DNA from 2 places in the Methylomonas rapida genome. Region 1 is predicted to be linked to the other one. Evidence: riboswitches for the same ligand, from Rfam matches in the RefSeq annotation. Region 1 holds a riboswitch; the other holds the start of a gene.

Region 1 (6,057 bases):
CGCTATCCAGTCCAGCTTGAAGTTGCCAATGGCGCTGGCGCAACTGTTGGCCGAGTGTTTTGAGTTCGTCACGCGAGGACTGGCCTTGCCAGTACGACTCCAAAGCAAACTTGAGTTCGCGCTTGGCGCCGATACGGGGAAAACCTAAATTGTGAATTTTTGTCATGAATAACTGCCGTCTAGTGAATATTTGACACATAAAACATTGTAAACAGATCAACGAATGACGATAATCGATGATTCTTCATCAATCTATGAGGCTTATTCATTGATATGGAATTGATCCATCTGCGTATCCTGCTGGCATTAAAACGCCACGGCACCCTGAGCGCCGCCGCCGAAACCCTGCATCTGACCCAGTCGGCGTTGTCGCATCAAATCAAAAACCTGGAGCAACGCCTGGGCGTGACGCTGTGGTACAAGCAGGGCCGCTCGCTGGTGTTGAGTCAAGCCGGGCGCTATTTGTCGGAGGTGGCCGAGTCGGTCATCGCCACCGTCGATTCGGCTGAAAACCACTTGGCGCAACTGGCTAAAGGCAAAACCGGCAAATTGACCATAGGTATCGAATGCCATGCCTGCTACGAATGGTTCCGTAACATCCTGCAACCCTATTTGCGCGCCTGGCCGGATTTGACGGTGGAAGTCACGTCGCGCTACCGTTTTGAATCGTTCGAGGCGATTCGCCAATACAAGCTGGACGCTGTGTTGACCTCCGATCCGGTCGAAAATGGCCTGCTCAGCTACCAGCCATTATTCGATTTTGAGTTGGCGTTGATCGTCGCCGACAGCCATCCGCTGGCCGGTCGCGGGCTCATCGTGCCCGACGATCTGCGCGGCGAAACCGTGTTGACCTACCCGGTGGCCCGCGACCGCCTCGACATGTTCCGTAAGGTGCTGCAACCGGCAGGTATCGAGCCCGCTGCACACATCCAGGTTGAGGAAACCGACATCATGTTGCAATTGGCCGCAGCCGGTCGCGGCGTTTGCCTGCTACCGGAATGGCTGCTGGCCGACAAATCCGCCAAACTCGGTCTGAACGGCTTGCGCTTCGCCGACCTGCCCATCGGTAAAACCATGTATCTGGCCTGTCGGCATGAGGATGTGGGTTTGGAATACCTGCAATGGCTGATCCATCATGCCCGTACCGGGTTGGCAATCAAACAGCAATAACTACATATAGTGATAAATTAAAAATTTAATCGGCACATATAGTAATTTGAGCTTGACGTCCCTATGCCGCCAGCCTAGAATCCTTCTCCGAGATGGTTCCCCCAAAAGGGGGATTAAAAGGGAATCCGGTCGGTGGTCTAAGAATTCGATCTTTAACTACTGATAAGCCGGAGCTGCCCCCGCAACTGTAATTGGCGAGTCTTTGTTCAAGCATGCCACTGGACGCGAGTCCGGGAAGGCGAACCAAGACGATGACCCGAAAGCCAGGAGACCTGCCTTCGAAACCTTCAGTCAACCAGGAGCGGGGTGCCTCCGAAGACGATGGCAAGCGCATTGGCTTCCGGCGGTTTTCGTATCGCGCTCCGGTTCCCGGCTTTCCCTTCCTCTTCCGCCACTCCCGTCATTAATCGCGTGGAGTATCGCATGCAAGCTACCGCAGTCAGTTCATCCAACCTACGTCCCGGCATTGCCGAATCAGGCGTTCTTACAACTACCGATTATCCGTTGCCGCTGGCATACAGCGGCCTGGAAGTGATCCGCCGTAATCGTTCGGTGGTGGCGTTTCAGCCGGAAAAGATCGCCATTGCCATCACCAAAGCCTTTCTGGCTGTCGAAGGCCAACACGGTGTCAATTCATCCCGTATTCGCGAGCAGGTGGCTCAACTGACTGCCAGCGTGGTCGAGGCATTGACGCGACGCCTGCCCGGCGGCGGTACGGTGCATATCGAAGACATTCAGGATCAGGTCGAACTGGCCTTGATGCGCTCCGGCGCCCACGATGTGGCCCGCGCCTATGTGCTGTACCGCGAAAAACACGCCGAACAGCGCACGGCCGAAACATCAGCGGCAGACATTGTCCCCTCGCTACAGGTCGAGGTCGACGGACAACGTCAGCCGCTGGAAAGCTTGGCGCTGCAGGATGTGTGTCGCGAGGCCTGCGCCGGCTTGACCGATGTCGATGCCGAACTGGTCTGGACGCAAACCCGGCAAAATCTCTACGACGGCATTCCGCTGACTGCGGTGCGCCAGGCCTTGGTGCTGGCGGCGCGCACCTTGATCGAACGCGAACCCGACTATGCCAAGGTCGCGGCCCGTTTGCTGCTGAGTCATTTGCGTCTGGAAGTATTGGGGCTGGCCGTGAATCAGGCCGCGATGGCCGAACGCTATGCCGATAGTTTGGGCGAATTTATCGCCGCCGGAATCGCCGCCGAATTACTCGACCCGCGCCTGAAGGATTTCGACTTGCCCCGCCTCGGTCAGGCCTTGCTGGCCGAACGCGATCTGCAATTCGATTATCTGGGCCTGCAAACCCTGTACGATCGTTATTTTCTGCACATCGACGGCCGCCGCATCGAACTGCCGCAATGTTTCTTCATGCGGGTGGCGATGGGGCTGGCCTTGAACGAAATCGACCGCGAAGCACGCGCCATCGAGTTTTACCGGCTGCTGTCCAGCTTCGACTTCATGTGTTCGACGCCGACCTTGTTCAACAGCGGCACCCGCCATCCGCAATTGTCGTCGTGCTATCTGACTACGGTATCCGACGATCTGGACGGCATTTACCAGGGCATCAAGGAAAATGCCTTGTTGCAAAAATACGCCGGCGGCCTGGGCAACGACTGGACGCCGGTGCGGGCATTGGGCAGCCGGATCAAGGGAACCAACGGCCACAGTCAGGGCGTAATTCCGTTTTTAAAGGTGGTCAACGATACCGCCGTCGCGGTCAACCAGGGTGGCAAACGCAAGGGCGCGGTCTGCGCCTATCTGGAAAACTGGCACCTGGATTTCGAGGAATTCCTGGATTTGCGCAAGAACACCGGCGACGAGCGCCGCCGCTGCCATGACATGAATACCGCCGCCTGGGTGTCCGACCTGTTCATGCAACGGGTGGAGGAAAATGGCCAGTGGACATTGTTTTCACCGGTCGATGTGCCCGATCTGCACGACAAATTCGGCCCGGACTTCGCCGCCGCTTATGTCCATCACGAAGCCAAGGCCGAACGCGGCGAAATCAGACAGTACAAGCAAATCGGCGCGGTGCAACTTTGGCGCAAGATGCTGACCATGCTGTTCGAAACCGGCCACCCGTGGATCACCTTCAAGGATGCCTGCAATCTGCGCTCGCCGCAGCAACATGTCGGCGTGGTGCATGGCTCCAATCTGTGTACTGAAATCACGCTGAATACCTCGGCCGATGAAACCGCGGTCTGCAACCTGGGCTCAGTGAATCTGCCGGCACATTTAAGCGAGCGAGACGGCAACTGGCAGCTGGATGCCGACAAACTGCAACGAACCATTAACACGGCCATGCGGATGCTGGACAATGTCATCGACATCAATTTTTACGCCACCCCCAAGGCGCGCAACGCCAACCTGCGTCATCGTCCGGTGGGATTGGGGCTGATGGGCTTTGCCGACTGCCTGCAACGTATGGGTTTGGCCTATGCCAGCGACGAGGCGGTGACGTTTGCTGATCGTTCCGCCGAGCTGTTGTGTTATTACGCTTACCAGGCATCCACAGAACTGGCTGAGCAACGCGGCCGCTACAGCAGCTTTACCGGCAGCCTGTGGCAACAAGGCGTGCTGCCGCTGGATACACTGGATAGCCTGGCCGAGGCACGCGGCGGACTGTTGGAGACCGACCGCGGTGCCCATCTGGATTGGGACAGGCTCAGACAGCGGATCAGTCAAATCGGCATGCGTAATTCCAATTGCGTTGCCATCGCGCCGACCGCGACCATCGCCAACATCGTCGGCGTTTCGGCATCGATCGAGCCGATTTACCAGAATCTGTATGTCAAATCCAATTTGTCCGGCGAATTCACCGTGGTCAACGCCGCGCTGGTGCGCGAACTGAAGGCGCTGGATTTGTGGGACGAGGTGATGGTCGCCGATTTGAAATACTTCGACGGCTCGCTGGCCGCCATCGAACGCATTCCGGAACCGACCAAGGCCCGTTATGCCACCGCTTTTGAAGTCGAAGCCGACTGGCTGATCGAAGCCGCCGCTCGTCGACAAAAATGGATCGATCAGTCGCAATCGCTCAACCTTTACGTGGCCGGCGCCTCCGGCAAGCAGTTGGATCACTTGTATCGTCTGGCTTGGCGGCGAGGCCTGAAAACCACCTATTACTTGCGCACACTGGCTGCAACAGCGATGGAAAAAACCGCTGGTGACGATGCGCCCACCCGAGCCTGTTCAATCACCGATCCGGATTGTGAGGCCTGCCAATGAAAATGACTGCAAATTTTGAGGATTGGGATGCTGTCGTCACCCAGCCTTCTGCCTGCGCTGCTACAGCTAAACCGGCGTATGGCGTCGGCTCCGCATCTGACCAAGGAACGATGCTACGGGATGCACACACGCCAACGCCCAAAGCCGTCATCAGCATGCCAGTCGATGCCGCAGATAAACGGGTGGTCAACGGCCAAGCGGACATCAATCAACTGGCACCGTTCAAATACCCCTGGGCCTGGTCGTTTTTCCTGAACGCCAACAGCAACCACTGGACACCGCTGGAAATTTCGATGGCGCAGGACGTACACGACTACCAACACACGCTGACACCGGCCGAACGCCATGTATTCGAAAATGTGCTGGCCTATCTGACCACCTCCGACATTCTGGCGATGCGCAACATCGGCCTGGCGGTGATGGAAAAGATGAGCGCGCCGGAATTGCAAATCTATCAGGCCCGGCAAGTCTACGAAGAAGCGTTGCATACCTGGACCTACCAGCATTGCATCGAAACTCTCGGACTCGACCAGCGCGAAATTTACAACCGTTACCGGGTGGTGCCGGAGATCCACGGCAAGATCGCGCTGGCCAACCGCCGCTTGCATGGCGTGCTGCAATCCGGGCGACCGTTGAGCGACCGCGACGCGCTGCACGAGTTTGCGATGGCCTATCTGTTCTTCGCCGCCGTATTCGAGGGCTGCTGGTTTTACAACGGCTTCAGCCCGGTGTTTGCGCTGCAGCGGCGCGGCCTGATGAAGGGCGCCGCCGAGCAATTGCAATACATCATGCGCGACGAAGTGCTGCATTGCGCTTTTGGTATTCGCGTGGTGCGCCAATTGCTGGACGAGGAAAACCTAACGCTTGACCCGCAAGCGCTACGGCAAATGTGGGACGAAGCCGAAGCCGCCGAAACAGCCTATGCCGGTTACATCCTGCACGAGCCGATACTGGGCTACAACGCCAGATTGCATATAGAGCAATTCCGCTACGTTGCCAATCGCCGCGCTCGCCAATTGGGCCTGGCCGAGCCGTTCCCCGGCGCTACCAACATGTTGCCGTGGCTGGACGAACAGGCTAATTTACGCAAGGAGAAAAACTTTTTCGAGACGCGGGTGACCGAATATCAGACCGGTGGGGCGCTGGTTTGGGAGTAGCCGTCGAAAGTGCTCAGAACTACAAGGTCGAATCTCAGTCATGGCGGCTACTATAAAATCTGGTGTTTGAGGTACACAGTAATGCGGCTTTGATTGCTGATTTTCCACTGGAGAGCCCTCTTGTTTAGCAAAAATTTCGATAGTAAACATGAAGCGAAACATTGCCCGCGTTGTCAGCGTCAATTTATTTGCAAGGCTAATCGTATTCATCGCTGTGACTGTTCGAATGTTCGTCTATCCCCTGAAACGAGCGAGCATATCTGGCAACTTTATGATGAATGTTTGTGCCAGATTTGCTTGAGCGAGTTAGAAACGATTGTAACGCCCCTAAAATCACATCAGCTTTGGCAGTCTTTAGGATAGCGTCTGGAGAAACACTGTAAGTCAGCAAGAATCCGCAGCGTCCTGCGATCCCGCAAGTACAGGCAAAAAAACCAACTGAAATCAGTTGGGCTTTGATGGTGGAGGGAACGAAGGAATATGAGGGGGAGCGTCC
Region 2 (6,057 bases), 940 kb from region 1:
GGTGCGCAAATGGTCAAACTGGAAGGCGCCAAGTTCGAGGTGATTGAATTTTTGGTCGCGCAAGGCATACCCGTTTGCGGGCATCTGGGGCTATTGCCGCAATCGGTCAACCGTCTCGGCGGCTACAAAGTCCAGGGCCGGGAACCGGCTCATGCGCAAAAAATACTCGAGGACGCGATAGCCATTGAACGAGCCGGCGCAGGCATGTTGATTCTGGAGTGCGTTCCGTCGTTATTGGCGGCCGAAATCACCCGCAACCTCGGCATTCCCGTGATTGGCATCGGCGCAGGCCCCGACTGCGATGGCCAGGTACTGGTCCTGTATGACATGCTGAACATCAGCATCGGCAATCGTCCGCGCTTTTCCAAAAACTTCATGGCCAATGCCGACAACATCGCCGATGCAATCAGGCGTTATCATCAAGCCGTAAAAACGCTAGCGTTTCCCGCGGCGGAGCACTGTTATTAGAATCATGCAGACCGTCAAAACCATCAAGGCATTAAGAGCAACCATTCGTCAATGGCGACAAGCCGGGCAAAGCATTGCTTTTGTCCCCACCATGGGCAATCTGCACGACGGTCACATCAAGCTGGTTGAAACTGCACGTCATCAGGCCGACAAAGTCGTGGTCAGCATTTTTGTCAATCCAACCCAATTTGGCCCGAACGAGGACTTTGCCAGCTATCCCCGCACGGAATCCCAGGACCAAGACAAACTGATCGCCTGTGGCGCCGACTTGTTGTTTTTACCGACCGTCGAAGAAATGTATCCGCAGCCGTTACAAACCCAAGTTTCGGTAAAAAATTTATCAATTCTGCATTGCGGCGCCAGCCGGCCCGGCCACTTCGATGGCGTGGCAGTAGTGGTGTGCAAATTGCTGAACATGGTTCAACCGGATTTGTTGCTGTTGGGCGAGAAGGATTTTCAGCAACTGGCGGTGATTCGACGCATGGTGACCGATTTAAACATCCCGGTCGAGATCCAAGGCGTGCCGACGGTGAGGGAAACCGACGGCTTGGCGATGAGCTCGCGTAACGGCTATCTGTCAGAAAGCGAAAGACAAGTGGCTCCCTTGCTGTATCGTTCGCTGCTAACGGTACGGGATGCCATTCTTAAAGGTCCGGATGATTATCGGACCATTATCGAACGGCAAGCCGAGGTGCTGCAAAGAGCGGGATTCATGCTCGACTATTTTCAGGTTTGCCGCAGCGTGGACCTGTTGCCGGCGACAGCAAGCGACCAGAATCTGGTCGTTTTGATCGCCGCCAAGCTCGGAAAAACCCGTTTGATCGATAACCTCTATTTTTCCCGACAACTGGCTGATCGCACTGAATTTTAATCTAATTCAGCAGCGGCTTAAATTTGATAGCCTGCCAGATTTCGGGCATAATCGCCCCTCCCCTAGTATTTGAAGATGCTTACCATGCACATAAACATGCTTAAAGCCAAGTTACACCGGGCGCGTGTAACGCATTCCGAGCTCGATTATGAGGGTTCGTGTGCCATTGATGGCAAAATCCTGGATGTTTCAGGAATCCGCGAATACGAGCAAATTCACATCTACAACATCAACAACGGCCAACGCTTTACCACTTATGCGATTCGCGCGGAAGAAGGCTCCGGGGTGTTTTCGATCAATGGAGCCGCGGCCCGTTTGGCTTGCCCTGGCGACTTGATCATCATAGCCGCTTTCGCCAGCCTTGATGAAAAGGAATTGAAGAATTACAAACCTACCCTGGTTTATTTCGATGGCAACAACAAAATCAGCCATTCCAGCCATTCCATCCCGGTCCAGGCCGCCTAAATTTCCGCAACCGCCGCTCATCGCGGCGGCCGATTTTCCGCTCAAGCTTCCGAAACGGCGATTTCACTGACTCTTTCGGTCAGCGTGATGCTTTGTTCTATCGTCGCCAATACTTTCTGCAAGCCGATACGCCGTTCGGTATTGATGACCAGCGGCGACTTGATGGATCCTTTGACGGTAGGCTTGCCGCCTTCGACGTCATTGTCCTCCTTGTGCAGCAAAATCAGAATGAGTACGTCATCGACGCTTTGTAGCTGCAACAAGGCTTCTTCGTCATCGGTCAGGACAAAGTCGTAATTGATGTGAAAATGGGCCGGATGCGCGACCGAAAAAATCAAGTTCTCATCATCCACGGATTGCAGGCGATAAACGATTTCGTTGCCTTCTTCGCCAAATAATCTAAAGCGCTTTTGATCCTCAAAGCCTGGCAGGCCAAGTGGGAAAGTGATGATGCTATCGGAATCGATGTCCTGCGCGCCTAGCTGTTTAGATTGAATATCCATGTTGCCGCCTGTTTTTTCGTCTATGGTGAAAATCGATAGAGCATTTATAGCACGGAAAAAACTAATTGCAACGCCCAAGGCAATGATGCTTGCAGGATCCGATTGAACTGCCTACAATCGCCCCCTCTTTCTGGTGCCTGAGTCAGACCATCGACTCAGCTTAAACAGGAAGTCGGTACGGCTTTTTACCAAAAACAGCCCAAGCCGACGCTGCCCCCGCAACGGTAGATAAGTAAAAGAATCGCGAAAACGCCACTGTGTATCTTGCATGGGAAGGCCGCGATTCAGGCCAAAACCACTTATGAGCCCGGAGACTGGCCCGGAAGATCATTCGAGACAGCGGAGGGCTGTTTACGGAATGGTCAGAGCCTGTCTCCGTCTTTTTCGTGCGCCATTTTTCCTCTGTCGTTTATTTACCTGAATGCGCGGTGGGCGCAGAGGACAACATGCAAAAACCATTCTTCACCCCCTTGGTGCTGGCGCTCGTCGGCGCGTCGACATCGGCACAAGCGGCCAGGAACGACGAAGCCGCCAATCTACCAGACACCTTGGTAACGGCAACCCGCAGCGAAACGGCGACCGATGAATTAGCGACGGCAACCACGATATTCACTCGCCAGGACATCGAACAATTGCAAGTCAGGACCTTACCGGAATTATTGAAAACCGCACCCGGCATCGATATTACCGAAAACGGCGGTTACGGCAAGGAAACCAGCGTATTCATGCGAGGCACCAACTCCGATCATATACTGGTGCTGATCGACGGGATCAAGGCCGGCTCGGTGACCTCCGGGCAGGCGGCGTTTCAATTCATCCCGATCGACCAAATCGAACGCATCGAAATCATCCGTGGCCCTCAATCCAGCTTATACGGCTCTGAGGCCATCGGCGGCGTGATCCAGATTTTCACCCGCAAAGGCGCGCAAACCGACCAACCCAGCATCAGCTTCGAAACCGGCGCGGGTTCTTACGATACCTTTACCACCTCGGGCACGGTCAGCGGCAAATGGCGAAACAGCTGGTACACGCTGGGCGCCTCCCATCTGAACAGCCAGGGTTTCGACGCCCGCCAACCGACTTACGGTTTTTTTCCTGTCGACGAACCGGACCGCGACGGCTATTACAATACCGGCTTGAACGCGCGCGCCGGCCATCGCTTCGACAACAACACCGAAGTTGAAGCGTTCTTCTTGCGCTCGTTCGGCAAAACCGAATTCGACGGCACCCCGAATAAAACCGACTTCGTCAATCAGATGATCGGTACTTCGGCCAGTTTCGATGTCATGGACAATTGGCGTTCCACGTTGCGTTTTGGACAAACGCAGGACGAGGCAGATAACTTTCGCCCCAACGGGGATTTTTATAGCCGCTTCAACACCACGCGCTGGAATGCGACTTGGCTGAACAATATCACCTTGACCGACAACCACCGCGCGACGCTAGGCACCGATTACCGGGTCGACGAAGTCCAAAGCTCGACCCGTTACAATGAATCGTCGCGCTACGACGTCGGTGTATTCGGCGAATTGCATAGCCGGGTTTTCGATAATCATTTCCTGAATGCCTCGCTGCGCTGGGACGAAAACGAGGCCTTTGGCGACAGCGTCACTGGCAATTTTGGTTGGCGTTACAACTGGCACTACGGACTCAGCGCCTTTGCCAGCTTCGGTAACGCGTTCAAGGCCCCGACGTTTAACCAGCTATATTTTCCCAACTACGGCAATCCGAATCTGAAAGCGGAAAAATCCACCAGCTTCGAAGCCGGCATTGCCGGTAACCATGATTGGGCAAACTGGCAATTACGCGCTTACCATACCGACATCGACGATCTGATTGCGATTTTTCCGGTGGAAAATATCAACAAGGCACAAATAGACGGCATGGAAGCGGAAATATCAGGTCAAATCCTGGGCTGGCGCAATAGCCTGAACATGGCGATGCTGAGCCCGAGAGATAGGGTCACCAATCTACGCCTGGCACGGCGCGCCGAGCAAACCCTGTCGTACGACGTGTCACGCTCGTTCGACGCTTTCGATGTCGGCGCCCATATATTGGCGCAAGGCAGTCGCTTCGATGACAGAACCAATCTCAACGAAGTGGACGGATTCGTGACCTTCGATCTACGCACGGCTTATCATATCGACAAATACTGGACGCTCAGCGCCAAGCTGAATAATCTGCTGGATAAGGATTATCAAACCGTCGATACGTATAATAATGCCGGACGCAATTTTTTCTTTACCATACACTACAACAACTGAACCTCGGAGTATGACATGACCCACAAACCCACTTTAGCAGTTAAACCCGGCGCCGTCGCCTTGATGGCGCTGATGGCCGCCACCCGTTTTCATCATTTCGGCACGCCGTTCGCGTTGCCCGATGCCTCGCTGGCGATATTCTTCTGCGCCGGCTTATGGCTGGGTGGACGCTATTTGTTCGCCATGCTATTGCTGGAAGCCGGTCTGATCGATTATCTGGCCATCACCAAGCTCGGCGTCAGCGATTTTTGCGTATCCAAGGCCTATGTATTTTTGATCGCCAGTTACGGCGCCATGTGGCTGGGTGGCAAATGGTGCCGGCAATTTGCTCACCTGAGCTTGGTCAGCGCCGGACAGCAGTTCATGGCCTTGGTCGTGTCGACCTCCATCGCCTTCCTGTTTTCCAACGGCAGTTTCTATTGGTTATCTGGCCGTTATCCTGAAGGCTCCTGGGTCCAATACATCGAACGCGTCGCGATGTACTATCCGCCTTACTTGACCCACACGCTGATCTATGGCGTTGTCATTTTTGCTTTGGTGAGCGCCGCAAAATCATTTTTGCCTGCCAAAACCCGCCAGGAAGCCATTTAACGCCTTTTATCGCAACAGAGGGGATTCAGGTCCCCTCTACAGCGCTGTACATTCCCCGCCTCGTCTGCTTTTCTCATTCAAACCGCTCTTTATTGCATGTCCCTCACGCTTACCCTAGCGCTGGCCGTCACGCTCGATTATTGCCTCGGCGAACCACGCCCCCTTTATCATCCCTTGGTTGCCTTCGGCAAATGGGCAACAGCGGTTGAGAAAGGCCTGCTCCACACGAACCATTCCGCCGTCGGCCAGAAAATCGCCGGTGTTCTGGCCCTATCCTGCGTCCTGATCCCTTGCCTCGCCGGGTTGTTTTACCTGCCGAATGAGCCAATCTTGCACGATATGATCGATGTTTTGCTCGTTTATTTCTGCATCGCCGCCCGCAGCCTGCAACAACATGCGCAAGCCGTCCATACAGCCTTGGCGACCGACGACTTGCCGCTGGCACGCAGCCAAGTCAGCAAGATTGTCAGCCGCGAATGCGAACAGATGACCGTACTTGATGTGCGCCGGGCAACGATCGAATCGGTTTTGGAAAATGGCGCCGACGCGATCTTCGCGCCGCTGGTTTGGTTTGTGTTACTGGGCCCATTCGGCATATTGCTGCATCGACTGGCCAACACCCTCGATGCGATGTGGGGCTATAAAAACCAGCGCTACCAGAACTTTGGCTGGGCAGCGGCGCGTTTGGACGATGTCTTGAATTGGCTGCCGGCACGCTTGACCGCTGTGAGCTATGCCGCCCTCGGCGATTACCGACAGGGGTTGTTTGCCTGGAGACATCAGGCGCATTTACTCGATAGCCCCAATGCCGGTCCGGTCATGGCCGCGGGAGCCGGCGCCTTGAATCTGGAACTGGGCGGTCCCGCCCGCTACCACGGCCAATTGAAAAACAAGC

The links. A riboswitch is a leader RNA that binds a small molecule or an ion and turns the genes downstream of it on or off. The one in region 1 is predicted to bind cobalamin.
Region 2: another riboswitch for cobalamin. It lies ahead of NM686_RS01070 (TonB-dependent receptor domain-containing protein); the one in region 1 lies ahead of NM686_RS05440 (ribonucleoside-diphosphate reductase subunit alpha).

What each region holds. Positions count from the first base shown of each region.
Region 1 is NZ_CP113517.1:1,170,697-1,176,753, forward strand. It holds gene metE (5-methyltetrahydropteroyltriglutamate--homocysteine S-methyltransferase) at 1-166, opposite strand, end outside; gene NM686_RS05435 (LysR family transcriptional regulator) at 274-1,170, shown strand; cobalamin riboswitch at 1,247-1,464, shown strand; gene NM686_RS05440 (ribonucleoside-diphosphate reductase subunit alpha) at 1,594-4,404, shown strand; gene NM686_RS05445 (ribonucleotide-diphosphate reductase subunit beta) at 4,407-5,561, shown strand; gene NM686_RS05450 (cysteine-rich CWC family protein) at 5,682-5,924, shown strand.
Region 2 is NZ_CP113517.1:232,189-238,245, reverse strand. It holds gene panB (3-methyl-2-oxobutanoate hydroxymethyltransferase) at 1-468, shown strand, start outside; gene panC (pantoate--beta-alanine ligase) at 473-1,339, shown strand; gene panD (aspartate 1-decarboxylase) at 1,424-1,804, shown strand; gene fliW (flagellar assembly protein FliW) at 1,846-2,307, opposite strand; cobalamin riboswitch at 2,422-2,644, shown strand; gene NM686_RS01070 (TonB-dependent receptor domain-containing protein) at 2,754-4,571, shown strand; gene NM686_RS01065 (hypothetical protein) at 4,587-5,162, shown strand; gene cbiB (adenosylcobinamide-phosphate synthase CbiB) at 5,259-6,057, shown strand, end outside.